2 regions of the Brevibacillus sp. HB1.2 genome follow, and region 2 is predicted to be linked to the other one. Evidence: riboswitches for the same ligand, from Rfam matches in the RefSeq annotation. Region 2 holds a riboswitch; the other holds the start of a gene.

Region 1 (15,778 bases), on a different contig from region 2:
CAACGTGGCAAGGCAACGTGCCAAGCTGCCCGTTATCACGTGGGATGAACAAGTTGCAGCAGTGGCCAGAGCACACAGCCAAGACATGGCCCAGAATAACTTTTTCAACCATACCTCCCCATCTACGGGAAGTCCGTTTGATCGTTTGAAGCAAGCCAGCATTCGTTACAGCGCAGCTGGTGAAAACATTGCCTACGGACAGCTAGACGGGATCGAAGCCCACATGAGCTGGATGAACTCCGCAGGGCATCGTCAAAACTTGCTCTCTCCAAATTTCAAGCAGCTCGGTGTCGGTATCGTTATGAAAGATGGCCGCCCATATTTCACCCAAAATTTTGTCACCCGCTAACACTACAGCAAAAAGACACGCCTTCGTAAGTGGCGTGTCTTTTTTTCGTGAACACAAGGGCAAAGCTATGGCTGCGAAGTTGCATTTGTAGTAGCAGGTGCAGGTGCAGGTGCAGACGGTGTCGGAGCCTGGCCGTCATCTGAGAAAAACGGGATGATTACCAGACTGAGCACGAAAAATAAGATCCAGGCAATGCCTCTTCTGAAAATGCATGGTGTCAGCATCGGGTAACCCCTTCCAATCATGCTGTTCTACTTACTATTCATACGCTTCCCACCTTGATGCCCGTTTATGCTTTTTTGGGCAAAAAAAAAAAAGCCTCGCCAAAAGCTTGGCGAAGCTTATCCATCCTTGTTTTTACCCCTGTTTTTGCAAGGGCATCGAATACGTCTGTTCTTGGGTTGCCTTTTGTTTGAAAAACAGGCAAGCTGCCGCGAAAACAATGAGCAGCGATCCCATCAGCCAAAAGATCGTCCACGGCTCCCACACGTCCATCAGCAGGCCATTCACATTCGGAGCCAAAATACTGGCGACACCAAAATTGACGCCCGCGATAATTCCTGCGGTAGGAACCATCGATGCTGGTAAAATATCTGCCGAAAAAGCCAAGCCTAACGAGTAAAAGGAACCGACAGCCGCTCCAGCTATAGCCAACAACAGCATCATCAGCCATACGTTTTCACCTGCAAACGGGAACAGGAAGAAGGCCAATCCCCCTACAAGCGCACACGCGAGCATGACCTGCTTGCGACCTATACGGTCACTCAATGCCCCCAACGGCATCTGCAAAATAATACTTCCCACGACAAACGACGGAAGGATCAAGGAAACCCATTCAACAGACAAGCCAGTACGCAAAGCATAAACGGGAAAACTGCCGTTGAGCGACGTCTCCATGAATCCGAACAAAAACGAAGGAATCAGCGCCAACCAAGCAAGTCGCAAAACAAATGCGTATTTGTTTTGCTTCTTTTCCGTTTGTTCGATCTGTGCAGGGAACTCATTTTTGATCCGGGATAATAATAAGAAGGCAATCAGATACAGAACGAGCAAGCCTCCAAAAGGTACCCAAATCCCCAAATGGAGCACGCTTAAGCCTAATGGACCAATGCTAAAGCCCACGCCATATGCCAGCCCGTAAATGGAAAGATCGCGTCCTCGATTCTCGGGAGCTGCGATCTTGGTCACCCACATTTGGCTGGCGTAATGTAAACCACTATCGCCCACTCCCATCAGTAAACGTAATACGAACCAGATCGCCAAATGGCTGAACATCGGGATGAGCGCTGTTGCGATCGTCACCAACAGCAACCCCCATAATATTGTGGATCGGTATCCAATGCGCCGCAGTGGGATTTCCAAAAATGGATTGACCATGACCATTCCAATATACAAGGCGGCGGCGTTGAGTCCATTCATCACGGATGAAACACCTTGTTTTTCCAATAAAACCGTTAGCATCGGGATCGTCAAGCCTTGGCTTAACCCCGCAATGCCGACAACCAAAATCAACACCCAAAAGGTGTAACGTGACTGTGACATGGTGTTGTTTCTCCTTCCTAGCTCCCTACTAAGCACTCTCTACGGAAGCACTCCCCTGTTGAAGCTGATACATTTTTTGATAAAGACCATTTTTCACCATGAGTTCATCATGTGTACCTCGCTCCATGATTTCTCCACGGGACAAAACAAGAATCTGGTCGGCGTGCTGAATCGTCGACAATCGATGAGCAATAATGAATGTCGTCCTACCTTTTGATAGTACATGCAACGCTTCCTGAATGGCTAGCTCTGTTTCACTGTCAATGCTTGCCGTTGCTTCATCCAAGATCAGCATCGCGGGATCAGCAGCCAATGCCCGAGCAAAAGAGATCAGTTGGCGTTGGCCTGCGGATAACGTCATGCCTCGCTCGACGACTGGTTCGTCATAACTGCCCGGCAGCTTGGAAATGAATTCGTCAGCACGTACCGCTTTTGCCGCCCGCTTCACTTCTTCATCCGTAATCGTATCGTTGTACATGCGAATATTGAATCCAATGCTTCCCGTAAACAAGAACGGGTCCTGCAAAACCAGTCCGACATGACTGCGCAGCGAGTGCGTATCAATCTGTCTCATATCTTGCCCGTCGATCAAAATGCTCCCTTTCGTCACCGGATAGAACCCGAGCAGCAAATTCATCAAAGAGCTTTTTCCCGATCCAGTGTGCCCTACCAGTGCAATCGTCTGACCAGGCTGCGCCGTAAAAGAGACGTTATTCAAGACGTAATCGTCACCCTGATAAGCAAAAGATACGTTATCAAAAACAACCTCTCCACGCGGGCGCTCGATTTGTGCACCAGCTTCTCTCTTCTCCGTAGTCTCATCCATAATTTCGAAGACGCGCCCCGCTGAAATGGTCGCCTGCTGCATTTGTGACAACCGATTCATGATCATGTTGATCGGCTCGAAAAAACGCCCCATGTAATCAACAAAAGCAAAAAGCGCACCAAAGGAAATTGCGCTGTGGAAGGAACTCGAGCCGTAATACCAAACGATCAGGGTCAAGGAAATTTTCCAGATCAGATCTACCGCTGGGCGCAAAAGCAAGGATTCGAGATTAATTTCTTTCATCCGCACCTTGAAGTAGTCTTCATTTACATCAGCAAACTCCTTTTGCACACCTTTCTCCCGACGAAAAGCCTGCACGATCGTCATGTTCTGGATCATTTCATTGATCGTTGTATTCATGTCACCGAGCTTTGCGCGAATCACCGCATAGTAGCGAGAACTGTACTTTTGATACACGTAGACTAACAGTACGAGCACTGGCACCGTCAAAAAGCAGAAGAGAGCGAGCTCAGGCTGCAAGATGTAGAGCGCGATCAAGATTCCGATCAAATAAAGACCATTCTGCACAAACGTCGCGAGTACACTCACATATAGCTCACGAATGGCTTCTGTATCATTGCTCACACGGGAGACAAGCGCACCGACTGGCGTTTTGTCAAAAAAGGCAACCGGGAGCTTTTGCAAATGGATAAACAGCTTCATCCGCATTTGCTGAATGATGCGCTGCGCGATCTTTTGCAGCCACAAAATCTGGACGTAGTTGAAACCAGCTGAGAGCAAGATCAGTGCTCCATAACCTGCGGAAAGCCAGACAATGGGCAGGACATCCCCTTGATACATCGCCTTGACTTCCTCTGCGGTCAGCCGAATGCCTGTGGAGGTCATCTTTTGACCTGATTGATCCTTCGTTGTTACCTCGAAGCGTTCCCTGCCGTTTTCGGGCGTAATTGGGGTGAATTGCTTCTCCGTGTTTGGATTCACCTTGCCGGAAACCAAGTAATAGGTCGTGCCTTCTGTCAGCACGGTTCCTTCTTTTTGACGGATACTATCCAAAGCAATACCCGTCTTTGCTGCAACATCTTCACGAATATAGTTCGTACTGTTCAGTGAGGCGACCTGCCCCGCTGCTTGTGATGGCACTTCGTCCAGTTGATACCAAGGCTTTTGGATCGCTAGGATGTGATTATCGATTATGACCTTGGCTAAAAAAGGACCCGCCAACTCTGCACTCGTTCCCAGCAAGAGCAGGAACAGCGCGCCCAGTATTTGCTTTTGAAATGGCCTGGCGTACTCGGTCAAACGCCCCCATACATTTTCTTTGCTCATGAAACGCTTTCCCCCTCTCTCAACCAGCCACATCCTGTTCCATTTGCTGACGACGATACTGCTCTGCATACCAGCCGTTGCGCTGCATCAGCTCGTCATGTGTCCCCCGCTCAACGATCCGTCCCTCATCCAGCACGAGAATCAGTTGTGCATGCTGTACGGCAGACAGACGATGAGCGGTAATAATCGTCGTTTTATCTGCGCGCTCCTGTCTCAGATGACGCAGGATACTCTCCTCAGTCCGCGCATCCACAGCCGATAAAGAATCGTCGAGAATCAAGATACCCGCATCCATCAAAAGAGCGCGCGCAATGGAAATACGCTGTTTTTGCCCACCGGAGAGGGTGACCCCCTTCTCTCCAACCATGGTTTGCAATCCAACTCTGAATTGCGCCAGATCTCTCTTCATCTCCGCAAGCTCCAACGCATGCATCACGTCTTCGGTCGTCGCTTGTGGTTTCCCAAATGTAACATTTTCTGCAATTGTCCGTGAGAACAGCAAATGCTCCTGAGGCACATAGCCGATTTTTTCTCGCAGCGTATCGAAAGCAAGTCCCTCAATCGGGATGCCCCCGATAAACAGAGCTTGTTCCTTCATCTGATATTGATGCAATAAAGCACGGCATAGCGTCGACTTGCCGCTTCCTGTCCGTCCGACAATCCCAAGCGTCTCTCCTTCGCCCAAATGAAACGAGATGTCGGTGAGCGCCTGCTTGTCAGTCCCCGGATACGTAAAGGAAAAATGGCGTGCTTCTACGGTATTGGCGATTTGGCTCGTGACCGGATTCGCTGCCTCCGTCACATCTGGCTGCTCCACCATTAGCTCTGTAAAACGCTTGTGGGAAGCACCACCGCGCTGCAACACATTGACTAGCCAACCAAAGGCGAACATCGGCCAAATTAAAAGTCCCAAGTATAAATTGAACGCAACCAAATCCCCTAAGGAGATGACGCTGGTGAACACCAAATACGTCCCATAGCCCAGCCCGATCAAAAAGCTGAAGCCAATAATAATCGCGATTGTCGGCTCGAACAGGGCGTCGATCCGCGAAACGCTCACATTTCGCTCCAACGTTTTTTCACTGACCCGGCGATATGCCTCGATATCGGCCTTTTCTTGAACAAATGCTCTCAATACCCGAACGCCCGATACGGATTGTTGAACATGATCATTCATCTCTCCGAAGGCTTCCTGCGCTAAGTAAAAGCGCTCATGTAGCAACCTTCCATAGTACGCTGTTGACCAAGCCAAAAACGGCATCGGGATCAGTGCAGCAAGCGTCAGCTTCCAATCAATCGCGGTCACCATGACGCCCAGCGTTAACAAGGTCATGAACAACGCATCGACAAGCGTAAGCACTCCTGTACTAGCTGTTTGTTCAATGGCAGGAATGTCGTTGGTAGCGACGGCCATCAGATCCCCACTGCGTTTGCGATGAAAAAACGACGGGGTCATTCTCGTCAAATGGGCAAACAGTCGCTCGCGCAACGTCCTCTCCAGTATCAGGGCTCCCCCATTTAACAAGAACCGCCAGAGAAACCGCAATCCATACAAGCTAACACCCAAAACGAGCAAGATGACCACTGTTTGCGTCAAGTCAGCGTTTGTCAGGGAACTGTTGCGAATCGAATCCACCGTGTCCCCGATTAATTTCGGTGGCCAAAGCATGAGGACATCAATAATAAACAACACAGAGATTCCAATGACGTACCGTTTCCAATAGGCACGGAAAAACCAAGATAATTGCCGAAGTGTCTGCATGTAAATCACCTCTATTTATTCAAACCTAACAGCACGACTAAAAAAGGGCTTGCGAATCACACGCAGCCCTCTTGATCTGTCTTCACCATCGTAATTGACAGAATTTTCATTGTCAATCGAAGCATACAGTTCAATCTACTATTTTTTATCGGTTTTCCAGTCCAGCCATTCCTCTTTTAGCAGGCTGTAAGTGGCATGATCCACGTAATGATCGTAAAGGAATTCATTCCGGCGGAGTATCCCTTCCAGTTGAAACCCTAATCGTTCCGGAATTGATCTGCTCTTATCGTTTTCCGTAGCAGCCTGAATCGTTACTTTTTCCAAATCCCATGACCCGAAGATCAATACGTCCAAGTAGGTCGCCACTGCTTCTGTCATCAGGCCTTTGCCTTGAAATTGTGAACCCAGCCAGTAGCCAATAGACGTCTTTTTGTTGATCCAATCCACCGTATGTACGCCGACTGTACCAGCCAGACGTCCTTGGTACCAAATGCCGTAGTTGATGCCGCGATTATCGTTGTACTGATGGATCGTCGCTTGGATGAATTGGCGAGAATCCTCTACCTTCTTCGTATAATTCAGCCACGGCAGCCATTCCATAAGATTCTCCCGGTTCGAATCCGTAAGCAAAAATAACTCCTCAGCATCTGCTAATTCTAATTGTTTCAAGTACGTATCTTCATTGATTGCTATCCGTTGAATCGTTTGCATACGAATCTCCCCTTTTCTTGGATATTTTACTGGAAAACGCCAAAATGAGCAAAAAAGCGCCCGCCAGCAACAGCAGGGCGAACGCTTATCAATCATTCTTTTATGGTTTGCTATTGCCGATCTCTTCCGGCTTGAAAATACCTGTCTCCGTGACGATCGCTGTAATGTACTTCGCAGGCGTTACATCGAACGCAGGATTGTACACCTTGATATCGTCTGGAGCTACCTGTTTGCCCAAGCCATGGGTAATTTCCTCAGCTGGACGCTCTTCAATCGGAATATCTGCGCCTGTCGGTGTATCTAGATCGACGGAGGACAAGGGAGCTGCCACGTAAAAAGGAATGCCATGAGCTTTTGCCAATACTGCTACCCCATACGTGCCGATTTTGTTGGCGACATCGCCATTCGCTGCTACGCGGTCTGTACCCACGATGACAGCCTCTACTTTCCCTTGGGACATAACCATCGCCGCCATGTTATCGCAGATCAGCGTCACATCAATCCCTGCTTGCTGCAATTCGAATGCAGTAAGACGAGCGCCTTGCAGGACAGGACGGGTTTCGTCCGCGTACACCTTCAGGTTCCAGCCGCGTTCCTTTGCCAAATAAAATGGAGCGGTAGCCGTACCGTACGCTGCTGTAGCCAATGCGCCTGGATTACAGTGCGTGAGAATTCCCATACCGTCATGCAACAGAGAGAGCAGATGCTCTCCAATGGTCCGGCATACTTCAGCGTCTTCCTTTTGAATCGTCAGTGCTTCATCGAGCACAGCCGCCTTCAACTCGGCAATCGACGCTCCGCTTTCTTTTTCAACACGAGCTTTGATGCGATCCAACGCCCAGAACAGATTCACGGCTGTCGGACGGGAAGAGCCCAGGTAGTCTGCCTGCTGGTTCAGTTCCTGCCAAAACTCGTCGTAGTTACTCGCTTCACTGCCACGAATACCAAGGTAGAGCCCGTAAGCCGCCGCCATGCCAATCGCCGGTGCGCCTCGTACTTCCAAGCGACGAATGGAACCCCATACTTGCTCGGAGGTAGTCAAGTTCAAATAGATCGTTTCTACTGGCAGACGCGTCTGGTCAAGCAAGACCAATGCGTCATTCTCCCACTTAACAGGTGCCAATTGAGTGCTGGTTGTCATACTGTTGTAGCCTCCTGATAGTAACGTTCGGTCACAGTGCGTACGATGTCCGTGATATCTGTCGATTCGTCGATGCCGCCGCGACCGAGAATCAGCGCTTCTCCAATCGAGAGAGCCAGACGCTCTGCTTCTGCGCGAGTCTGGTCGTCTTCAATGGCATTCAGGTCCGCTACGCCTGCCAAGCCGATGACACGGCGCAAGATTTTGCATCCGGCATAGCCTGCTGTATCCTGAATCAAGCGCTTCACGTAGCTTTGCCACAGTCCCTCGACATGGGCGCTGCGCTCTTTGGCTTGCTTGTGCCAGAGCTGAACGAATTGCGAAACGAATTCATTCCAGACATCCTCGACCGTTTCCAGTAAGTATTCGCGGTACGCTTCCCGTTCTCCTTGATCTTTTTGCAAACCGTGCTGTCCTGCGTAGTTGAGCAATAGATTGGCAATGACCGCCCCGATGTCAAAACCGATTGGACCGTAGTAAGCGAACTCTGGATCGATTGCTTTCAAGCTGTTTTCCGTGATGAAAATACTTCCCGTATGCAAGTCACCATGCAGCAGCGCTTCCGAGCGCGTAAGGAAATCGTATTTCAGCTTGGCGATTTCCAGCTTCAGCGGCCTGTTGTTCCAGATCGCCTCGACTTCCCGGCGAATCAACGGGTTGAAGTCGTTGGTAGGCGCATTTTCATACGGATCGGTAAAGACGAGATCTTCCGTGATTTTGCATAATTCTGGATTTATGAATGTTCCGACTAGCGCTTTTTTATCGTACGGATGCGCGCCCAGATCGGAGGTGAAGAACAAGGTTTGCGCGAGAAAACGACCAATTTGCTTCGCGAATAGTGGGTACCGCTTTCCTTCGATCAGACCTTTGCGCATAATGATGTGGTCCCCGACGTTTTCCATGACAGTCAACGCAAGTTCCCCATCGAAATGATACACCTGCGGCACCAAGTCTGGAACGTATTTGTGCTGAATGCGGAGTGCCTCGCTCTCGATACGAGCCCGATCAATCGTAAGTGGCCAAGATTCTCCCACGACGCGGGCAAAAGGCAGTGCTTGTTTGACAATGACGCTCTTACCGGTTGCCAGCTCCTGAATGTCAAAAACCAGATTGAGATTGCCATCCCCGATTTCACGGCTGGTCAGCTCTGCTCCTTCGCTAAAAAGACCCGGTATTCCTTTTACGTACTCCACTGCTTCCTGTTCAGTCAATGCGCGATATGCCATGATTCCAAAACTCCCCTCTACGTATTTTTCCTCTATCTCTACTTGTTTTGTTTGAGTACCTGGAGCAATAAAAAGACCTCTTTTCCCGAAGAAAAGAGGTCGCTGTCGTCACGTGTAAGAACCGTGTTGATGTCCCCCTTATCTTCCAGACTACTTTTGTTTCTGCAGGAATTAGCACCGTGCATGTCGCCTGTCAATCAGTCGCTTCCTCGCGTCTGAATGGCGTCATGTCGGTTGCCGGGTATCATCGGGCCAGTCCCTCCACCTTCTCTGGATAAGGTATCCAAAACGTATTCGGTTTTTGATTTAGTTTGAATCATACAACCAACGCTTCCACGATGTCAACACCCTTTTGTGCAAAAATTCGCACCTTGCTATCAGTAGCTGTATTGTGTTCCCAATGCCGCAGGTCGCTCCAAATTCCACCAGTCTTTCTTGCCTAGAAACGCTGCTGTTATCGACTTTTCGGCCTTGAGCTTCAGCAGTTCTTTGGTAGGTCCGGTGAGGACGGCTCCGTAGATTCGCACTCCGTTTTGAACAGCCAAGGCCGTACTTTTTCCCCACGGTAGTCGTCCAAGGAAGAGTAGGCGCGACAAAAGGTTTCCTGTGTCAGATCCTCTGCCAGCCTCTCATCTCGTGTCAGCCAGAAAAGATAGCGGTACATATCGTTTACATGCAGCCGGTACACATCCTCCAGACCTACTTTCCCAAGCCGTTCACACCCCTTCATCCCTTACCACGAAGGAAGTGCCAAATAGTTTCACCTTCGTCTCATTTTTCTTCTAACCTGCTGCACATTCTCTGCAAAAACAAGGATTGACTCCTGACAATGAACGTCATATCATGGGGGAAACGAATAACTCTTATCGCGAGCTGGCTGAGGGACTGGCCCTATGATGCCCGGCAACCGGCGCTATACCATGAATCGTACGCGGATGATGCGTACCTTGGATAGCGAAACGGTGCTAATTCCAACGGATAAGAGTCGAGATAGAGCCTCTTTGGCTTGTTTCGGCTACTGACCCGAGAGATGAGAGGAGACGAGACGCTTTCATAGTCGACAACCGCCTCCCCGCTCAATGGGGAGGCTTTTTTTAATCATTCAAGGAGGATGAGACGTACCATGAGTGAACAACGTATCCTCGTCACCTATCTCACACAAGCGAAAGACTTGAACAAGAAAGCGCAAGCCATTGCTGTCGGCATGACAGTCGGTTCCTGGACGGACCTGCCGCTTGCCAAGCAAGCTGAGCTAGCGCCGTATCTGGGTGAAGCCGTGAGTGCGACACCGCTTGCGACACTGGAAAACGGAGAAACACGCGGTTTGATTACCGTCAGCTATCCGACCCGCAATTTTACAGCAGACATTCCATCCTTGTTGACCGGAATATTCGGCAAACTGTCTATGGATGGCAAAATTAAGCTCGTCGACATCGTTTTCCCTGACTCATTCCTTCAGGCTTTTCCTGGACCGAAGTTCGGCATTGATGGTCTGCGCGAACGTTCAGGGGCACATAACCGTCCGCTCTTGATGAGCATTTTCAAATCGTGCCTGGGCCTTCCTTTTGATGACCTGAAGACGCAATTCCGGGCACAAGCCTTGGGCGGAGTCGATCTCGTGAAAGATGACGAAATCTTCTTTGCAGATGATCGCGCTCCTTTTATCGAACGGATCAAAGCGTTCAAGCAAATCGCCCAGGAGACAGAAGCCGAAACAGGCAAGCCCGTCCTTTATGCAGCCAACCTGACTGGACCAGTGCATGAGCTGAACGAAAAAGCGAAACGTGCGGTAGATGCAGGTGCTGACTGCCTCTTGTTCAATGTGCTGGCCTTTGGATTCGATGCCCTGCACCGTTTGGCAGCCGATCCCGATGTACGCGTACCGATCATGGCGCATCCAGCATTGGCAGGCGCTTACTATCCATCACCTGACTACGGTATCGCCACCCCGCTTCTGCTCGGAACCTTGATGCGCGTAGCTGGTGCAGATTTGGTACTCTTCCCATCTCCATATGGCAACGTCGCCTTGGACAAGACAGAAGCGTTACAGCTCGCCAAGCACTTGACCGACCCACTGAATGGTGTGCGCCGATCCTTCCCGGTTCCATCTGCCGGCATTCATCCTGGGCTGGTTCCACAGCTTTATCAAGACTTCGGTCTGGATCAAATTGTCAATGCAGGTGGTGGAATCCACGGTCATCCCGGTGGAGCAACCGCAGGAGCGAAAGCATTCGTCGCCGCGATTGAGGCTGTCACCGCAGGCCGAACACTGGAAGAGGCTGCCGCAGAATCGCAAGAACTGGCGATCGCCCTGGAAAAGTGGGGTGGTGCACGATGAGCAAGAAGCTCGTCCTGTTCTGCGATTTCGACGGAACGATTACCGAAAAAGACAACATTGTAGCGATTGTCCGCAAGTTTGCTCCCCCTGAGTGGGAAGCCTTGACGGAGCAAATCCTTTCGCAAAAAATAAGCGTTCAAGAAGGGGTAGGCAAGCTGTTTCAACTCTTGCCCTCCTCCTTGCGCCAGGACATTATCGATTTCATTGTCCAAGAAGCGACGATTCGCCCGGGATTTGCTGAATTCGTGAGCTATTGCCGCGAAGAAGGCATTGAGCTGTTGATCACGAGTGGCGGCATCGACTTTTTCCTGGAGCCTATCCTGGCACCCTTCGATCTTACCGATGTACCGATCTACTGCAATGGCAGTGATTTCAGCGGAGAGCGCATCACCATTACGTGGCCCAACGCGTGCGATGAGCATTGCACGAACGGCTGCGGCATGTGCAAGACGACAATCATCCGCCGGTACGATCCAGCAACCCATTTCCGCATCGTCATCGGCGACTCTATCACTGATTTGGCTGGAGCCAAAATCGCTGACTATGTGATTGCCCGTCACTTCCTCGCTGACAAGGCGGAAGAGCTGCAATTGTCGCATAGCAAGTTTGCCACATTCCACGATGTGATTCGCATTTTACAGCAAGTCCAACAGGAGGTCGTCTAATTCATGACTGCAACACTCGAACAACGTCTGGATGCCTTTCGCCGTCTGGATGACGCCAAGCTGACATTTGCCCGCCGGGATTGGTTTCCCGGCACCAGCGGCAATCTCTCTATTAAAATACAAAACGATCCCTTGCAATTTGCCGTAACCGCAAGCGGCAAAGACAAAACCAAGCTGTCCCCCGAAGATTATCTGGTCGTAGATCAAGACTCGCGTCCGGTGGATGAAACTACGCTCAAGCCTTCCGCGGAAACGCTCATCCACGCCGTCGTCTACAAATCGTTCCCGAAGGCGGGTGCTTGCTTCCACGTCCATACCGTGTGGAACAACCTCATTTCCGAGCTGTACTTTGGACAACGAGCCTTCTCCATTCAAGGACAAGAGCTGATCAAGGGACTCGGAATCTGGGAAGAAAACGCGCGCATTACTGTTCCGATTGTTGAGAACTTTGCCGATATTCCGACCTTGGCTACCGAAATTGAAAAAGTGATCACACCAGAAGTTCCCGGCGTACTCATCCGTAACCACGGTATCTACACGTGGGGCGGCAATGACTTCGAGGCCAAGCGCCACCTGGAAGCTTTTGAATTCCTATTCGAGTATCACGCCCGCTGGCTGCAATTACGCCAAGCAGTCGTGTCCACTACAACCACCAATTAAGGAGGAATAAACGATGGCACAAATTCGTTTTCACGACAACAATGAGTACATCTCAGCACCCGAGGAAGTTGTCTCCTTCCTGGACACCCAAGAGATCATTTACGAAAAATGGGGCGTGGATCGCCTTGATCCAAAGCACCGTGATAACTACAGCCCGACAGACGAGGAAAAACAAGAGATTCTCGACACCTTCAAGTCAGAAATCGATGCGATCAGCCAACGTCGCGGTTACTTGACAGCGGACATCATCGTCCTCTCTGACAAAACGCCTAACCTCGACGAGCTGTTGGTGAAATTCAAGGGCGAGCATCACCACACAGACGATGAGTGCCGCTTCTGCGTCGATGGTCACGGTATTTTCGCCATCAAAGGCAAAGATGATCGCTACTTCGACGTCGAGCTGGAGCCAGGCGATCTGATCTCCGTACCGCCGAACTACCGCCACTACTTCACCCTGATGGACGACCGCAAAATCAAAGCGATTCGCCTGTTCGTCACTCCTGCAGGCTGGGAAGCAATCTATTAATAACGAACCCCTTGGCATTTACTGATTGCCAGGGGGTTTTGTCTTTCACCCTTCACTTTATGACGCCATTTCCCTTAATCGATACGTCAGGCTTGATTTCAACAGTGGCATTGGAAAAGGCTTTCGTCCAATCATCCTCTACCTTTTTGTATTCCTTATATTCATAGGCACGCGCATAGAGACCAAACCCAAATGGGTCTACACCGATTTCCTGGCATTTCTTGATTAACTTCGTGTAATCCTTCTGTAACTCGTCACTGATCATTCGCTCCATCTTTTTGTAGTCCTTTTTCATGTCGTACGGAAACATTCGCTCCGATATGGACACTCGCAATTTGAAATGAACGTCAAAATGAAACCGACCGTTCTGATAGGATGTTTTCACTTTTTTTTGGACGCCCTTGATAAAAAAACTGATCCTGTCTTTCACAATTTGATTGTGTTCGTTCGGCTCTTTAATCGGGATGGTGACGGACAGTTCCCCTTGTTTTTCATGGAGCAGCGTTTGCAAAAGAATGGTATCCCGCGGTTCTATCGAGCCTGCGTACGTTCCATTTTCTTTTAACAAAGTCGTCCCCATTACCTTGACCGCCTTCTTTTCTTTCTTCAACTCAGTCAGGGTAGGCGTCATCCCTTTTTCAAACATTTGCCGATGGAGCTCCTGCGCCCTCGTCTTTACCGTCAGATTTCTGCTATTGGCTGTGTCTATCAGCTTTGTAACATGAATGGACAGACGAGGCTTGTCCTTTGGTTTAAAATCAAACAACTCATTCACTGGACCATCATGTACAGCCATGCGGGCGTTGACACTAAACTTTGCATCCCGAAAAACGACATCCAGCAACCGAAACCAGTCCGGGTGAGCCAGCAGTTTTTTCCCCATTACAAGCACCTGAATTTTGCCTGGTTGGGTCAAGCCTGTCACTCGCTCATCAAAGCCCATTCTCGCCTCTCTAATCGTAGATGACCGGATACCGTATTGCTCAGATTTTTCCTTTGCTTCCCGACTGAACACAGGGCTTGAGATATAATAGAGAAGCTCGTTTTTTTCGTTCAAATCAATTCCGACCATCAGCGATAAAGTGGTATCCTCCAAATTGATCTGGTCCTTGCATCCTGCCAACATGATTACCAGGAGGCTACATAACAGAATCTGAAATACCCTCATGCTTTTTTCCCACCTTCTGCTCGTTTCGATAGCTTGATCGGTCCCCAAGCTAGTAACGGAAGCGCATAAGCAAAGAACAATCCTGTATAGCTCCAAATTTGTGACGCTTTCTTCAGATCGATAAAGGATGGCGTATATAACCATACCGCCACTGGAACCAAAAGAAGGAACAGACGCAAATGCTTGCGGTGATCCTTCATGCCAAATAACTGACTGGATGAAAAGACACAAAAATAGATGTACGGCGTTGCAGTTGTTGACAATATAAACAAATAACTAGAGAGAAATAGAATATCGACACGTTCCAAAAAACGGAACTCGATGGCTTTCCATAGATTGAGCGTAGGCCATGTATACTCCGTGATTTCATCGGGGCTAAAATAAGCAAAGCAAACGATGATGACAGATATATACACAAGCATCGTCAATGTATTCGCAATGACAATGCCGAGAGACGCATATTGTTTTTTTTGCAAAAAAGGGTAGGCGAAATAACCAAATTCAAATCCAAGAAAAGAGAGTACCGTGGATTTGCTCGCTTCCCATATTGGGTGCCAGCCATCCTTGATTACTGGCAGCAGGTTTAACCACTGAACTTCTCGATAAGCCGTCGTGAGAACAAAAGGTATCCAAAGTGTAAGATAGAACACGAGCTCGGCGTACCTTCCAATCGCACGAACCCCTCCCTGGATAATAAGATAGGTCGGCAGAGCAAAAAGGAATACGACGACATAGGCTGGTGTCTGAGACAGGAGCCACACATTAATGATTCCCGTGGCATTTATCATCAAAACGAACGCCGCTATCCCGCAATAAATGGACATCAAAGCAATAGCGACACGACCGAGCCACTTGCCCAGGATCAATGGAAATATATCGATAATCGTCTTCTCCGGGTACTGCTTCATCATGTTCGTGATGACAAGACTGACTAGCGTTGCCCCAAGCCATCCAATCACAAGCGATATCCATCCATCGGTGCTCGCCTTCTCCGCCAATTCTCTGGGAATCGTCAATACTCCGATCCCTACTTGTGCCCCATGAATGAGGAGAATGTACTGGAGGACGCTCAATTGGTTGTATGTATACTTTTTCATCACCCGTCCTCCCTTGGCCGATTATTCCCCTGCCTTTGCTCCTCAATCGTGTGGGCTGACAGGGGACGATCTTTCATTTTCCATAGTGGCAGGCGGATAAACAAATCTTTCCAATCTCCGAAACGCACAGGGGCAAGAGGGCTTCCATAAGGAACACCTAATGATTCCAGCGTAATCAAATGGCCAATCAGTGTCATTAATCCCACTATAATTCCAACGAACCCAAACATCGCAGCAAGTATCATCATCAAAAATCGCATTAGCCTAACTGCCGAGGCCATATCATAGTTCGGGATAATAAAGGATGAGATCGCTGTAAATGCAACGACGATCACCATAATGTTGCTCACAATCCCCGCTTGTACGACCGCTTGACCAATCACGATACCTCCTACGATACCGACTGTTTGTCCGATAGGCGCTGGCAAGCGAATTCCCGATTCCCGAAGCATTTCCAATGTGAGCTCCATAATGAATGCT
Region 2 (15,778 bases):
GCCACCCAGCTTGTGTACGCTGGTTGCTGCCATGTCGGCACCTGCTTGCATGGCCGAAATCGGCAGTTCCTCATGAAAATGAATATGCACACCGTGAGCCTCGTCTACCAATACCGGAATTTCATAGTTATGCGCAGCCCGCACGATCTCACGCAGGTCACCTGCAATACCGAAGTACGTTGGGTTAATCACCAACAGGGCAGCAGCATCAGGATGGGCTTCCAGTGCTTTTTGCACAGCCTTCACTGTGATCCCGTGAGAAATACCCAGACGCTCGTCCATTGCAGGGTGAATAAAGATTGGGATTGCTCCAGCGAAAATAACCGCCGACATAATCGATTTGTGTACGTTACGCGGTACGATAATTTTGTCGCCAGGACTGCATGTCGCCATAATCATCGCCATGATGGCACCGCTTGTTCCTTGCACGGAAAAAAATGTATGGTCAGCGCCGAATGCCTCGGCTGCCAAATCTTGTGCTTCTTTAATCATTGCCTTTGGGTGATGCAAGTCATCCAATGGCGCAATGTTGATGAGGTCTATCGAAAGAGCGTTGTCCCCGATGAACTCGCGAAATGCCGGATGCATACCCATACCCTTCTTATGGCCCGGAATGTGAAATTGAATCGGGTTCCGGTTGGCGTGCTCCAACAACCCGCTGAACAAAGGAGTTTTCATTTGTCTCACTACGATCGCCTCACTTTACTAATCAAGAATAATAAGGGGAAAAACAAACAAATTGAGTATAGCAAAATAGGGGGGGAAAGCAAGCGAATTTTTATTCATGTTTACGAGTGGTGGCAGGAGTTTGGCCTGTAAGCCGAGAAGGTCATTTACATGGGGTGATAATTGGATGAAAACGAGAGTAACGGAGCTACTTCAAATTACATATCCGGTCGTTCAAGGTGGCTTGGCTTATTTGGCTTACGCAGACTTGGCTGCTGCTGTGTCAAATGCCGGGGGACTCGGTCAAATTACGGCTATGTCCTTGCCATCGGCTGAAGCACTGCGGGAGGAGATTCGCAAAGTCCGTGCATTGACGGATAAACCATTTGGTGTGAATTATGCAATTGGTCAACACGGTCGGCCGTATGAAGCAATGCTGGATGTGGCGATTGAAGAAAAAGTGGCAGCTGTTTCGGTAACAGGAGGCAATCCAGAGCCGCTGCTGCGCAGACTCGATGGTCATCCCATCAAAAAGCTTGTTTTGGTTGCGTCTGCCCGTCAAGCACAAAAAGCAGAATCGATTGGCGCGGATGCTGTGATGGCTGTTGGTCAAGAAGGTGGGGGGCATCTGGGACGAGATGATATTGGGACGTTCGTTTTAATTCCGCGTGTGGTGGATTCTGTGAAAATTCCGGTATTGGCTAGTGGTGGTATCGGCGATGGTCGGGGGATTTTGGCAGCGCTTTCACTTGGTGCAGAAGGTGTGGAGATGGGGACGCGATTTATTGCGACGCAAGAATGTGTCCATGCGCATTCTGCCTACAAAGAGGCGTTGGTTGCTGGAACCGAGCACGATACCGCAGTTATCAAGCGAACACTGGGGACACCTGCCAGGGTCGTTCGTACACCAGGCTCTGATCATATTCTCCAATTGGAAAAAGAAGGGGCAGGCTACGAGCAGTTAAAGAGCTTCATCAGTGGAGAGAACAATTGCACATTTATTTATGAGGGCGACAGCCAGCGTGGCTTTGGTTGGGCAGGTCAGGTTATTGGATTGATTGATGATGTACCAAGTGTCCAGCAATTGTTTGACCGCATGTTTGGCGATGTGAACAAGTCGTTGGATCGACTGCGGTCTTTTTCCTAAAACAAAAGAACAGGCCTGCGTTTTTCAAATGAAAGCGGACCTGTTCTTTTGCATATAACTTAACTAAAGAAAGCGGGAGGCGGTCTATCCACGAGAATTTCCTAAGGTATAGAGCTTACTCAACACGCCAAATGTTTCTTCGAGACGACTCACCAATGCTTCTCCGTCTGCTAGGATTGGATCATGACGGTCAATGGTAATACCACAGAGCAACTCCGCTTTTTTTACCTGTGCCAGCCTGTCCACCAGCTTTTTCACGCCAGCAGTGCCCAGCTCTTTTTGAGAAGTGCTTGCTGGTTGCATATGATCTGGAGACCAGTGAAAATGCTCCGGAACCATCGCGATGACCTCATCTAGACGCTTGTTAAACGCATGACTGATGATCTCTTTGGAAGGAGACTCGTAAATTACCGCGTACCAAACAAACAAATGTGTTCCCCACAAGCCGATTTGAAAGTGCGGATGTTTTTTGTAACCGCGTTTATCATTAGCCCAGGCAACCCACGTATCAGCTGGTGGGTTCACCGTACGGCGTGCATGCTTTGCTATGTGTGTAAACATTTCATCTCCGGTGGCTACAGAGAGAAAAGGCGCAAAATGTTGGCTGAGTACTTCGAATTTAGGACGGATATTGGTTTTGATCGCGTCCATCCGAGCATCCAGTCCATCAATGGCAAAAACATCAAAATCTTCTTGACGAAAGCCTGGAAACGTTAGCATGTAACAAACACCTCTTTTAAGCATCATCGAACCCCACTGGAAAGAAAAGGGCGATCGTCCCCGTCAAGGGAGCTTGGAATCCTCCATATGATATCATACCATCCAGGAAAAAAATACATGCCGAGTTTTATGAATAGCAAAACCAAAGCCTGAATAATATGATATACCACTCACTCCCTTGCGGCTAATTTGATATCTGAGTATTCTGTCAACGGGAGGGGCCTGTAGAATGAATCTCGGCATGGAGTTGGAGTATTTTCATTTAGCAGTTTGGTTTGACCGCAAAACATTGCACGCGATGGTGCAGGCCCTGGTGGAAGCAGGGGTGAGCGTCACGTGGAAAGAATCTCCCGAGCAGTTTCACCTCCTCGTGAACACCACAGATGGCCGATCCGACTGGAAAATGCAGCGTTTAAACGGGTCCTATAAGCTGCACATTACCGGCATTCCTGTCAATGATTCGCGGGTGGCACTTGTACTTTACCACTTCGTAGAGCGGGCAAAAGGGCATGCCATGATCAAGGTCACTTTTGAAGAGTGCGTCTTGCTGAAGCAAATCCAGTACGGAGAAGTTATCAGAATAGTGGAATTAAAAGGAGCTGAGAAAAAAGTGATCTATGAAAAATTTTGCAATGTAACGATGGATCAGGTAATTGCCGCGATGAAACGACGTGACTCGGAAGAACGCATCCCGGTGCTGCGTCTGGAGTTGGATTATGAACTGGCGACGTTGTATGACGCAATGCAAGCCAAAGACCAAAGTCAAATGAAACAGTCCACAGAGCGATTAAAACAGCTCCGTCGGGAAATGTTGCTTTTGGAAGCGTAGGCAGACTGGAGGATAGCCAAAGGACGATGAGTTTGACACAAACGAATACGGAATGAAAAAGCGACATCTCAAACAAATGAGGGTGTCGCTTTTTTTGGTTTGACCGTCGCTTATTTAGTAATTGTTGTTTTTATGAAAGACTTGTTTGAATGGGAGGCCCGGCGGTTGTACAATAAAGAAGGTTTTTGACAGCATATTTACGCACGCACCGGAAAGGAAGAAAAGTTTTGGAAGCATTCCTATCACAAATCCCCAATGTAGCGATCCTGCTTTTAGCCGTCATCGCATTGACACTGATCCTATTATGGATGGTGATTATGCAGTCTGTCCGGATTAGTCGATTGAGGAAATCAATCAACCGGATCATGACAGGGACGGGAGGAGCCAATCTCGAGGAAGGCTTGCACAGACTGCTGGATCAGGTAGAGGAAATGAAAAAGCAGCATAGCGATCAGCAGTTTGCCATCAATCGTCTGTCACAGCGAATGGCAGCGCAATGTGGCAAAGTAGCGATTATCCGTTACAATGCCTTCGGGGATGTCGGCAGTGATCTTAGCTTTTCGCTGGCGGTAACAGATGACGCTGGGAACGGTGTCGTGATCACCAGCATTTTTGGACGAGAAGAATCTCGCGTGTACGCCAAGCCGCTTGAGCAAGGGACATCGAGCTACCATTTGTCTGAAGAAGAACAGGCTGCGATCAAAAAAGCGATGACCTCAACTGCAGGGATATAAGTCCCTCTGAATTTCAATGAAACAGTAAGCATATGAATGAATCAGGGAGTTCTTTTCATTTCCCTGCGTCTGATTGCGGATATTCCGGTTTTTTGCTAAAATTCATCGTCATTTTGCTCAAGACTTTTGAAGGCACCTGAGGTATAATAAAGATGTCAAAAATGGCTTTTTTGCGAAAAACAAAAAGTAGGTGATCCGCCTTCATTACCCAAATCGATTTTCGATTCGCGGGGCAAGGCCAGGTTCTACAGCGTTCTTTTGTTGACACTTAGCGTATCTCCTCTGATTTGGATAACTGTTCGGTCGTATTCGGCCCATGCAAACCAAAAGAATTGAGGAGATATTTATGGCACAGCGTTTAGCAACTAATTACGCCAAGGCCTATTTCACGGTGAATGAAGAAGAGCTGAACCAGTTCGTTTCGCTTTTCACCAATGAACACATTTCAGTCCAAGTCAAAGTGTGTGACAATGGCGATCGTGACGTAATCCTGAATGACAAGAACGGCGAAATTCAATTGAGTTTCTGTCGGGTTGGCAGCCGCTACTCATGCGACAGCTCGTATCTGATCCGAGATAGGCAGCTGGCAAATGCCATGAGAAAAGCAATGAAAGCGTTCCGAGGCTATGGGATTGTCCACCGGATTTATGACGGCTTCACAATGGTGTATCACTACGATCAAGGATCGGTTGTGAGCATTCAGGAGCTAACCGGAGACGAAGAAGTGTCCATCTTTGAAAATAACTCTCTGCATATGGCCAATGAGCTGGAGGCTTTGTTCCAGCAGGATGGCAGCGAGCAGGAGATTGAGTCCTTACGTCAAGAAACGGACCGATGGCTGGATTTGCGTAATTGGGCAAAGAGAACTGCCCCGGAAAAACTTCCAGCAATTGATGTTCGATTAGTAACGTTATCGCGACGTCTATTTGAATTAGAAGTTTAGAAAAAAGGGTGCCTGAGGCGCCCTTTTTTATGTATGTGATCACACAGCGAATAACAAAAAGCGGGTTTCCTCCTGACCAGAGGTGCCCGCTTTTGCTTTTTTGCCCTTCGCTTAGCGCAATTGTAATGGTTTGCTCATATTGTACCAAATAGCTCCAGCATGATCTGAGCTGGAAACACCGTTGTTGAAGTATCCCTGACTTTCATAGTAGCCAATCAAATTTTCCTTACATGTCAGCGTGATCGTCTCACGACCGGCCACTCTTGCTGATGCTTCCAGGTGTGTGAGGAGCATGGAAGCAATGCCTCGTTTTTGAAAAGCGGGAGAAACCGCTAGTCCTAGGATGGTTTGATGCCCGCCCGATGCCGGATTTTCTTTAATTGCTTGAAACAAATCATCCGTAATGAAGGGGGTTTCGATAACGGGTCCATTCACCAACCCCGCAATAACGCCATCCTCTTCCGCTACAAAAAAACTGTCTGGAATCAATCGAATGCGTTTCTCAAATGCTTCCTGTGTCGCAGCCTCTTCTGGTGAAAAGCAAAGCTGCTCGATGGCGATCAGTGCTGGCAAATCTTCTGCTTTGGCATTGCGGATAGTGATCATGTGTTCCGATCCTCTCCATTCTTGTTCGTTTTCCTTTCTCGAAAAGTTTAGAATCTTACCTGTTTGATGTCAACGAGAGCGGCTTGTAGCAAGGGGGCGCCTTCATTCTGTCGAGCGTTTGATCAATTTATTTTTATAGTTCTTGTTTAATCTTGAAAAAGGGTATTGTCAAACTAGGCCGATGCATGGTATTGTTGTTTTCGTTGGAAACAGGATTAGGAACCAGGATTCACTTTAAAGGGTGGATAACAACGGAAACCGCCCCCGTTAGTGAATGACGCAGGTCCTAGCGATGTTTAACATTACACTCGTTAGGAAGGGGGAACCGAAAGATGGAATATTCGACTTTCGGAAGACACGTTGCTGTTGACACATGGGGAGTTCAGTTTGATTTGTTGAACGACGCAGAATTTTTGAAAAAGGAAATGATTGAGGCTGCTGAGGCATGCGGTGCTACGGTACTGAGTGTGCAAGCGAAGCAGTTTTCTCCTCAGGGTGCTACCGTACTGGTTCTTCTCTCGGAAAGCCACCTGTCCATTCACACGTATCCTGAGCGCGGCTTTGCTGCTCTGGATTGCTACACGTGTGGGGAAACCGTTGATCCGCAAATCGCCATCGACTACTTGGTATCCGTGCTGAAGCCGGAAAAAACTTACGCGAAGAAATTAGTTCGTGGTTTGGGTGAACTGCAAGTTGTTGAGCCAGAAATGAAGCTGGTTGAAGCGGCAAAGTAAGTAACAAATGGAAAAGTTTTCAAGAGGTGCGGGCTCATTCCGCACCTCTTTTATATGGAGCTTCCATTCCTATTTGTCATCATGGAGTGACTGTAGGAATTCTGCGGCCAATATCGTGGAGCAGAGAACGAAATTCCGTGGATGTATTGGAGATCTGGCTTTTCATGTCGGGTCTCACATCAACTTGATTGGTCCGATGCGTCGCTTCTTCATAAATATCTGCATGGATGGCACGAATCCGGTCAAATGTCCCTGCGTCGGAGGCTACTTGGATCGAGAAGTTGGGAACACGTGAACGAACGGCTGAGTGGACTTGCTGTTCAATTATGTGCGTTTGCTCAGGGCCAAAATTTTTCCGAACACGAATTCCGATAACGGCATCTGTGCCGCTCACGAGAACAGTAGCACGTTCTACACCAGGCACGTCATCTGCGACCGTGGTGAGCTGTTCAGCTAAATCCTGATTAAAACCATTGACCGTATATCCGTTTCGATAATTGCGGGCATTGATTCCGCCAGTGTAGGCATGATAATCATGAGCGAGGCTTGTCCGTGCACCTGGGGCTTGCTGATAGGTGGTACTTTGTGTGTGCGCTTGATTTTTTGGATGGCTGTTCGAGCTTGCGCATCCAGTCATCATGGTTGCGATCATAAGCAAGCCAACCAAATATTTCGGGCCGTACCGTTTCATACGTATGCCACCTCCATTTTTCTTAGTATGACGAAAATAAAGTCCCTTACTCTGGAAGTGGCTCCCGTAAAAAACTGCCCATTGTGCCGCGTTTCACTACCTGTTAATATGGAAGGTATGCATAATAGAGGAGGTTCACATGAAGCGTCTTGACATACGCAACATTGCAATTATTGCCCACGTTGACCACGGAAAAACCACGCTGGTTGACAAACTTTTGATCCAATCGGGCACATTCCGCTCGAACCAACAGGTAGAAGAGAGAATGATGGACTCTAACGACCTGGAGCGCGAGCGTGGAATTACGATCCTGGCGAAAACCACTTCTGTCAAATACAATGATTTCACGATTAACATCTTGGATACACCAGGCCATGCTGACTTCGGTGGCGAGGTTGAGCGTATCATGAGCATGGTGGATGGCGTTCTGTTGATCGTCGACGCCTTCGAAGGCTGTATGCCACAAACACGCTTTGTATTGAAAAAAGCGCTGGAAGCAAAAGTTACCCCTATCGTTGTCGTGAACAAAGTAGACCGCGACAATGCACGTCCTCAAGAAGTTATCAACGAAGTGTACGACCTGTTCATTGATCTGGATGCGACGGAAGACCAGCTGGAATTCCCAATCGTATATGCTTCCGGTCTGCAAGGGATTGCAGGACTTGAGCCAGATAAGCTGGAAGGCGACCTTCGCCCACTGTTTGACACCATCGTAGAGCATATGCCTGCTCCTGACGCAGACGAATCTGCTCCGCTCCAAATGCAAGTAACCATGCTGGATTACAACGACTTTTTGGGTCGTATCGGGATTGGCCGCATCTATCGCGGTACTATGAATTTGAATGAAATGGTATCGGTCACTACGCGCGAAGGCGAAGTGAAAAAAGCGCGGATTCAAAAGCTGTTCGGTTTCTCCGGTCTGCAACGTGTTGAGCAAAAAACAGCAAGAGCGGGAGATATCGTAGCGATTTCTGGTATTGATGATATTAACGTAGGGGAAACGGTTTGCCACGTTGATCATCCTGAGGCATTGCCACTCTTGAAAATTGACGAGCCTACCCTGCAAATGACATTCCTCGTGAACAACAGCCCGTTTGCTGGTCGCGAAGGTAAGCACGTGACTTCCCGCAAGCTGCGTGATCGTCTGATGTCTGAGCTGGAGACAGATGTATCTCTGCGTGTAGATGAAACAGATTCGCCAGATGCGTATGTGGTTTCTGGACGTGGTGAATTACACTTGTCCATCTTGGTAGAGAACATGCGTCGTGAAGGCTTTGAGCTGGGTGTGTCCAAGCCTGAGGTTATCATTCGTATGATCGATGGACAAAAAATGGAACCGGCTGAGCTGTTGATCATTGATGTACCTGAGGAATACACAGGGCCGGTTATGGAGACATTGGGTCAACGTAAAGCCGAGATGGTTAACATGATCAACAACGGCTTCGGACAAGTTCGTCTGGAATTCATTATTCCATCCCGTGGTTTGATCGGATATCGTACAGAGTTCTTGACGATTACACGCGGTTACGGTATTCTCAACCACTCTTTTGACAGCTATCGTCCACTTGTACCAGGAGCGGTAGGAGGACGTCACGCAGGGGTACTTATTTCCCACGAGACAGGAACAGCTACCACGTACGGCTTGATGTCCGTAGAGGATCGCGGAACGATGTTCATTCACCCAGGTACAGAAGTATACGAGGGCATGATCGTGGGCGAGCATAACCGTGACAACGATCTTGTTGTTAACGTATGTAAAGAAAAGCATGCGACCAACGTACGTTCTGCGACCAAGGATGAGACTGTCAAAATGAAGGCTCCTCGCATGTTGTCTTTGGAAGAGGCATTGGAATATCTGAACGACGATGAGCTGTGCGAAGTAACACCTCAATCCGTTCGTCTGCGCAAAAAATATCTGAACAAATCAGATCGTGAGCGCTATGAGAAGCAAAGACGCTATGAAGCACAACCGCAAGCGTAAGATAGAAAAGAAAAGAACGCCACTTGATCCTGTTTGGGATGAAGTGGCGTTTTTGTTTGGGCTGTCCTTACAACAGACTTTCAATATCAGCGATGAGCTCTTCAGGTTGAGTACGAGCACTGATGCGTTTTACAACCTGACCGTCTTTATCCACGAGGAATTTGGCGAAGTTCCATTCGATATCTGGATTTTCTTCGCTCGGGGCATGTTCCTTCAAGTACTGATACAACGGGTGAGTATCAGGACCATTGACATCGATCTTTGCAAACAGCGGGAACGTCACGCCGTAATTTCGATCGCAGAACGTTGCGATTTCTTCTTCTGTTCCTGGCTCTTGTCCAGCGAACTGGTTGCAAGGGAAGCCGAGAACAACGAGACCTTTATCCTGATAACGCTCATACAGCTCCTGTAGCCCTTTGTATTGAGGAGTAAGGCCGCATTGGCTGGCGACGTTTACGATTAGCAGGACATGCCCTTTGAAGGCAGCTAACGTCTTTTCTTCACCGGAAATGGTTTTGACGGCAATATCATACAAGCTCATCTTATTCCCACCTTTTTCTACTGACATATCTTCATCATAGCATGTACGGCGAAATTCATGCCAGCAACATGGAAGAGCCTACCGTTTTTTGACACAGAATCCACCACCTGATAAAGTAAGAAAGATAGCGTTTTCCTAAGAAAAAAGGAGTGACTATTCGTTTCATTCCGCCTATGAGGTGGCATGTGAAGCGGTAGGAGTTTCACCGCTTGAAGACAGGAGAGATAAGTGATGGACTGGATACAAATCGCATCAACCTATGTGCCAACGAATCCAGATCAGCTCACCGCATATGACAGCTTTCGCATATGGGCTGATAAATATCGAGCTTGGATTTTGTTTGTGGAATTAATTATCGTCTATTATCTTGGCTTTGCTACCCGTATCCGTATGCCTATTTTGAAAAACGTGCTCTTGTACATCCTTTTGTTTGCTGGAGCTCTCATTTTCGCTATTTTGGATGTGCAGCTTCCTGTGAAAAGTGCAATGTTCGTAGCGATTGCGATTCTCGTGATTGTAAAGGTACGGATCAAGCCGGAGCAAACTGGGCGAAAGTGAGGAGAACCGAGTGAAGCGTGAAGATGCACTTTTTAACTGGCTCCAAATTCAAGTGGTTGCCGATGCGCGACCAGAAGACCGCTCTGCTTTGGATACAGCTGCTTTTTTCTTGCAATTGCTGCAAGAGGATCATCAAATTAGCGATATCGGCTATCGTCAGGAAGGCAGCTGGTACGTGCTATTTGGGAACGCTGATTCACAGTCCTTGGAAGTGCGATACCCTGCTGAATCAGTCGAAGCTTTATTGGCCGCGATTGAAGGCGAACCCAAGTACAACTGCAACTAAAGGGACAAAGACTCCCCTCCACTTGCCGAAATGATTCGGAAGTTGGGTGGAGTTTTTTTGTATCAAGCGCTTTTTGTAGGTAATAAGACGCGGTTTCTTGGAGGATGCAACTTTTGAAAATGATTTCCCGTCAATATTCATGCCCCAAGCAACCAGGGGGATTTTGCCAGACTAGAAGGGGGAACTACCATTGAAAAAGTACATGACCAAGCCCGTATTAGCAGTGGTGACAGCTGCAGGTATTCTTGGCTGTTTGACGCCAATTTTTGCCGATGCAAGCTCGATTGCTAGTCCAAGTGCCACAAAGGTAGTCATGAATGACGAAGGGAAACAAGTAACGCGCTACAATCTGAAAGAACTTGCCCAAAATGATCCAACCACGTTGAACATGCTCTTGAAGAATCAAGCGGATCACTTGTACATCATTGTAGAAGAAATCAACTTGAATACGAAACTGCAAACCTATATGGAAGAAAACAAAGCGGAGTGGGAGCGTATTTACAACGAGTACTACGGCGATATTTGGCTGGAAGTGCGCTTGACAGACAATGATGAAGAAATCGTGAGCGTAAATGCCAAGACTGAAAATAACAAGGTGTACATAAAGGGGATTGTGACTTCGGATGTCACCAAGGTGGTTGTGAAAAAGCCGAATTCCGACATTATTGAAGTCGTTCCGACCAAGGAGCACTCTTTTACGGTCAGCTTTGAAGCTCCAGATGCATCCTATGAACCGTATGTAACTGTGAGTGCCTATGAAGGCAGCAAGCTGGTCGATAGCGAAAAAGTAAAGATCGTACCAAAAGCAGAAGAAGATAAGGAAATGATCATCCATACCATGTCTGTATTGGATGCGAAGAAAAAGGAATTAAAAGTAAAAGGAATTGTCAAGCAAGGGGCAGACAAAGTAACTGTCACCTATAATGGCGTGAAAAAAGACGCAAACGTGAAGAAGCTGTGGGACGGCGTAGGCAGCTTCACAGTTTCAGTAAAGGATGTACAAGCAGCAAAAGATCAAAAAGCCTTGATCGAGGTTTACGAGGATGGCAAGAAGGTTGATTCCGAATCCGTTCAGGTAGAAATTGTTAACGCTCCTGACAAGGATCAAGCGACCGTATATGCCATTAAGGCGACTGCTGTAAACAATCCTGCCGCCAAGTCCATTCAAGTGAAGGGGACAGTAAGCGGCTGGAATAAAAAGGACGACACTGAATTGTATGTGATCGCTCCTGACGGGAAGAAAAAAGAGATTAAGCCAAATGACAAAGGCGAGTTTTCGCTGACATTGTCGTACAAGAATCATTCCTTTAGTGCCAAAACCATTCAATTCGCATTGTATGAAGATGATAAGCTGGTTAAGAAAGATGACGTTGCATTAAGCACAAAAGTCATTGTCGAGCCTGTGAAGCCAACAGATGAGGATAAAGACGATGATGATGACAAAAAGAAAAAAGAAAAAGGGAAGCAGAAAGATAAGCATCCCAACGGCAACGCGTATGGCTATTGGAAAAAGCACGACAAACATCATGATGACGATGAAGATGACGATCGTGACGACGACAGAGACTAGTCTCTAGCGTTAAGGCCGCTGCTTGTAAGTCTCGACGTACTCCACCAATTGTCTGATGTAATCCCCCAGAATGGGGATGGAAAGAAATTGCGTCAAGAGGGAGCCGAGGAAAGCCAAAACGATAGCAGTACCAATCGTCAACCCCAGACCCCGGGCAAGACCTGCGAGGAAATTGATCCAGAGCAGCTTGCGCGGGGCTGTGTAATTTTGGATCACATCTGCTAGTCGGATATCTTCCAGGAACATCGCAATTTTATGCATCCGCTCATTTACCTTCCGAACTTCCTGAAGCTCTTCAAGGACTTGATCAATTTGCTGCATGAGGCGGTCTGTAGGCGACAAGCTGTCCATCCCCTTCCATCATTCGGTATCGTTACTACCAGTCTAGGGAAAAAGACAACCAGAATCAAGGTGAAGAGGAAACGTTTGCCTATCAGCTAGGCGAAGGGTAAAATGAACGTACAAAACGTTTGTTAGGAGGCTTTGAAATGGCTGAAACTGTTTCCCAATCTCTTTCCGAAGATTTATTCAAGCTCTTGCAAAAGGAGCGTTTTGTTACCTTGGGCACAGTAGACCATGAGTCAGGAGCACCATCGCTCAGCTCCTTGTCCTGGACGTATGCTGTCACCGCCGATACGATTCGTTTTGCCGTGGATAATCGCTCACGTATTTTGGCTAATATTGCGAAGGAACCGCAAGTTGTCTTGCATTTGATCGGTGCCGGCTCGTCTTTCGCCATTAATGGTCGTGCTTCTGTCAAAACAGACCGACTGGAAGGCGTTCCGCTCAAGCTGGCCATGGCAGAAATCAAAATTGAGGCTGTTCGTGATATTATGTTTTACGGTTCCCGTATTTCCGTAGAACCACAATATGAAAAGACGTATGACAAAAACGCGGCAGCGAAGCTGGACAATCAAGTGATGACCGCCTTGAAAGATGTAAATTAACGGGTGGAAATAAATTGTTGACAAGAATCCTGCCGATCCTTTAGTATTAGGGTCAATCAAATTGAATAGCAATCTTCTTATCCAGAGCGGCGGAGGGACTGGCCCGATGATGCCCGGCAACCAATCACCTGTATTTTATCAGGGAGATAATGGTGCTAATTCCTGCAGAGTTATCAAACTCTGAAAGATGAGAAGGATTTGCTTACGGTGACGTAAACAAAGCCTTCTTTCAGAGGAAAGAGGGCTTTTTTGATGCCCTCGTACACTATTGGAGGGAGAGAAACAGACATGAATTTGGAAACGAAATTGATTCAGGCGGGAGTAGGCAGAGATGAAAAAACAGGGGCGGTGAGCTTTCCTGTTTACTATGCAACGGCTTATCGCCATCCGGCCTTGGGCCAGAGCACTGGATACGATTATACACGCACAGCTAATCCTACTCGCACTATTTTGGAGGAGACCATCGCTGAAGCGGAATCAGGAGATGCAGGTTTCGCTTGTGCCTCAGGAATGGCTGCTGTTCATACCGTCATGGGCTTGTTTTCCCAAGGGGATCATCTGATCGTTTCACTCGATCTGTACGGGGGAACCTATCGATTGTTCGAGCAAGTGCTCTCTCGCTATGGTCTGACGTTTTCGTATGTGGATTTGCGTGACATTGGTGCACTCAAAAATGCGATTCGCCCTGAGACAAAGGCGATCTTCGTCGAGACACCAACCAATCCGCTCATGCAGATTACCGATATTCGAGCAGTAACGCAATTGGCGAAACAGCATGGTCTCCTTACGATTGTAGACAACACATTCTTAACCCCGTATTGTCAACGCCCACTGGAGCTTGGTGCAGATATCGTTCTACATAGTGCAACCAAGTATTTGGCAGGACATAACGATGTACTGGCTGGACTCATCGTAACAAAAGGGGGAGAGTTGTCGGAAAAAATCCGGTTTTTGCACAATTCAATCGGTGCTGTACTTGGACCACAAGATTGCTGGCTTCTCGTGCGCGGGATGAAAACATTGGCATTGCGGATGGATCGTCATCAATCCAATGCCTTGATTGTAGCGAAAAAGCTGCGTGAGCATCCGGCAGTGGCGGAGGTATTTTATCCAGGTCTGCCAGAGCATCCGGGGCATGAGATACAGGTGCAACAAGCAACTGGGCATAGTGGGATGGTATCGTTCCGCGTACACGATGCAGAGCAGGTGGGATTGTTCCTGCAAAATCTGCAAATCGTGTCCTTTGCGGAAAGTCTGGGTGGTGTCGAGTCATTGTGTACGTATCCGGCAACGCAGACTCACGCCGATATCCCGCAAGAAGTCAGAGAGCATGTCGGTGTTTGTGATCGATTGTTGCGACTGTCGGTTGGCATCGAGCATCCAGATGATGTCGTAGCCGATTTGTTTCAGGCATTGAATGCTAGTTTGGTCGTAGGGGGGAGTGTACGATGAATTTTGCAACCAAGATCCTCCACGGTTCGACTTGCATTGACCCGTTCACAGGTGCGTCGTCGGTTCCGATTTATCAAGCTTCGACGTTTCATCAGGCTGATATCGATCAGCCAGGTACATTCGATTATGCCAGGTCAGGGAATCCGACCAGGCAGGCTTTGGAGGAAGCTATTGCGTCTCTGGAGGGAGGCGCACGCGGTTTCGCGTTCTCATCTGGCATGGCTGCCATTTCCAGCGTGTTTATGCTGTTTTCAGCTGGAGACCATGTTGTAGTGGCGGAAGATGTATACGGTGGCACGTTTCGGTTTTTGACCAAGGTATTATCGAGAATGGGCATCTCCGTTACGTTCGTGGATGCAACAAATACAGATTCCGTTCGTGCGGCCATTACATCGGCAACGAAAGGGGTTTACCTGGAGACCCCCTCCAATCCCACCTTAAAGGTGACAGATATTGCAGCGGTTTCTCGTATCGCAAAGGAGCACGGCTTGCTCGTCATTGTCGATAATACGTTCCTTACCCCGTATTACCAGCGGCCATTGGAACTTGGCGCAGATGTGGTCATTCATAGTGCAACGAAGTTTATTGGAGGGCATAGCGACGTCGTGGCTGGCCTGGCCGTTACCAGGGAGGCTGCGTTAGGGGAGCAGCTCTACTTTATCCAGAATGGCATGGGAGCGATTTTGGGTGTGCAGGACTGCTGGCTGGTGATGCGTGGACTCAAAACATTGAAAGCCCGACTAGATGTCAGCACGAAAACAGCCGCGAGCTTGGCCGACTGGTTGTCATCGCATCCACAAATAAGCCGCGTTTACTATACAGGGCTGGAGGATCATCCTGGTCATCTGATTCAAACACAACAAGCGACTGGTCATGGGGCTGTTCTTTCTTTTGATGTAGGGAGTCGGGAGCGAGCAAAAGCATTGTTTAATCGTGTAAAATTGCCGATTGTGGCTGTCAGCCTCGGGGCAGTGGAAACGATTCTCTCGTACCCAGCTACGATGTCACATGCAGCGATGCCTGCTGAGGAAAGAGCTGCAAGGGGAATCACAGATGGCTTGATCAGGTTGTCAGCTGGCTTAGAGGATTTCGATGACTTGGTAGCAGATTTGAAGCAAGCTTTGGATCATTTGCCATCTGAAGCACCAGTCCATAAAGAAAAAGAGGTATTCTCCCGGGCTTAAATCCGGGGGATACCTCTTTTTCTTTTAAGGGGTTCCTGTACGATTTGCGTTGATTTTGTTTTGTCCTTGCGGCTCTTTGTGCATGCGTTTTTCTTTTACTTGAGAAGGTGTTTCATCGCGAGGCTGCACACTGCGCGGCAGTTGGGGAATGATCCGACCTACGATATCCGCCAACTCTTCCGTAATACC

What was found. A riboswitch is a leader RNA that binds a small molecule or an ion and turns the genes downstream of it on or off. The one in region 2 is predicted to bind S-adenosylmethionine.
Region 1: it holds a riboswitch for S-adenosylmethionine, as region 2 does, so the genes downstream of both, HPY28_RS22370 (2,3-diketo-5-methylthiopentyl-1-phosphate enolase) here and HPY28_RS06935 (aminotransferase class I/II-fold pyridoxal phosphate-dependent enzyme) in region 2, are expected to answer to the same signal.

Annotation. Positions count from the first base shown of each region.
Region 1 covers NZ_JABMIU010000011.1:151,881-167,658, forward strand. The annotation lists gene HPY28_RS22320 (CAP domain-containing protein) at 1-349, shown strand, start outside; gene HPY28_RS22325 (hypothetical protein) at 415-573, opposite strand; gene HPY28_RS22330 (MFS transporter) at 707-1,891, opposite strand; gene HPY28_RS22335 (ABC transporter ATP-binding protein) at 1,920-4,004, opposite strand; gene HPY28_RS22340 (ABC transporter ATP-binding protein) at 4,024-5,766, opposite strand; gene HPY28_RS22345 (GNAT family N-acetyltransferase) at 5,905-6,477, opposite strand; gene mtnA (S-methyl-5-thioribose-1-phosphate isomerase) at 6,578-7,618, opposite strand; gene mtnK (S-methyl-5-thioribose kinase) at 7,615-8,844, opposite strand; SAM riboswitch class I at 8,980-9,125, opposite strand; gene HPY28_RS22360 (anti sigma factor C-terminal domain-containing protein) at 9,222-9,389, opposite strand; gene HPY28_RS22365 (sigma factor) at 9,323-9,574, opposite strand; SAM riboswitch class I at 9,705-9,881, shown strand; gene HPY28_RS22370 (2,3-diketo-5-methylthiopentyl-1-phosphate enolase) at 9,968-11,182, shown strand; gene HPY28_RS22375 (2-hydroxy-3-keto-5-methylthiopentenyl-1-phosphate phosphatase) at 11,179-11,847, shown strand; gene HPY28_RS22380 (methylthioribulose 1-phosphate dehydratase) at 11,851-12,507, shown strand; gene HPY28_RS22385 (1,2-dihydroxy-3-keto-5-methylthiopentene dioxygenase) at 12,521-13,033, shown strand; gene HPY28_RS22390 (Ger(x)C family spore germination protein) at 13,086-14,201, opposite strand; gene HPY28_RS22395 (GerAB/ArcD/ProY family transporter) at 14,198-15,298, opposite strand; gene HPY28_RS22400 (spore germination protein) at 15,298-15,778, opposite strand, start outside.
Region 2 covers NZ_JABMIU010000002.1:424,543-440,320, reverse strand. The annotation lists gene HPY28_RS07015 (aminotransferase class I/II-fold pyridoxal phosphate-dependent enzyme) at 1-687, opposite strand, end outside; gene HPY28_RS07010 (NAD(P)H-dependent flavin oxidoreductase) at 854-1,813, shown strand; gene HPY28_RS07005 (YktB family protein) at 1,898-2,533, opposite strand; gene HPY28_RS07000 (hypothetical protein) at 2,763-3,362, shown strand; gene HPY28_RS06995 (DUF4446 family protein) at 3,590-4,096, shown strand; gene HPY28_RS06990 (hypothetical protein) at 4,443-5,039, shown strand; gene HPY28_RS06985 (GNAT family N-acetyltransferase) at 5,151-5,645, opposite strand; gene speD (adenosylmethionine decarboxylase) at 5,978-6,379, shown strand; gene HPY28_RS06975 (YhcN/YlaJ family sporulation lipoprotein) at 6,459-7,070, opposite strand; gene typA (translational GTPase TypA) at 7,210-9,051, shown strand; gene HPY28_RS06965 (glutathione peroxidase) at 9,119-9,592, opposite strand; gene HPY28_RS06960 (YlaH-like family protein) at 9,824-10,150, shown strand; gene HPY28_RS06955 (hypothetical protein) at 10,161-10,436, shown strand; gene HPY28_RS06950 (hypothetical protein) at 10,627-12,006, shown strand; gene HPY28_RS06945 (DUF5665 domain-containing protein) at 12,016-12,357, opposite strand; gene HPY28_RS06940 (pyridoxamine 5'-phosphate oxidase family protein) at 12,495-12,953, shown strand; SAM riboswitch class I at 13,028-13,147, shown strand; gene HPY28_RS06935 (aminotransferase class I/II-fold pyridoxal phosphate-dependent enzyme) at 13,242-14,405, shown strand; gene HPY28_RS06930 (trans-sulfuration enzyme family protein) at 14,402-15,589, shown strand; gene HPY28_RS06925 (YhcN/YlaJ family sporulation lipoprotein) at 15,614-15,778, opposite strand, start outside.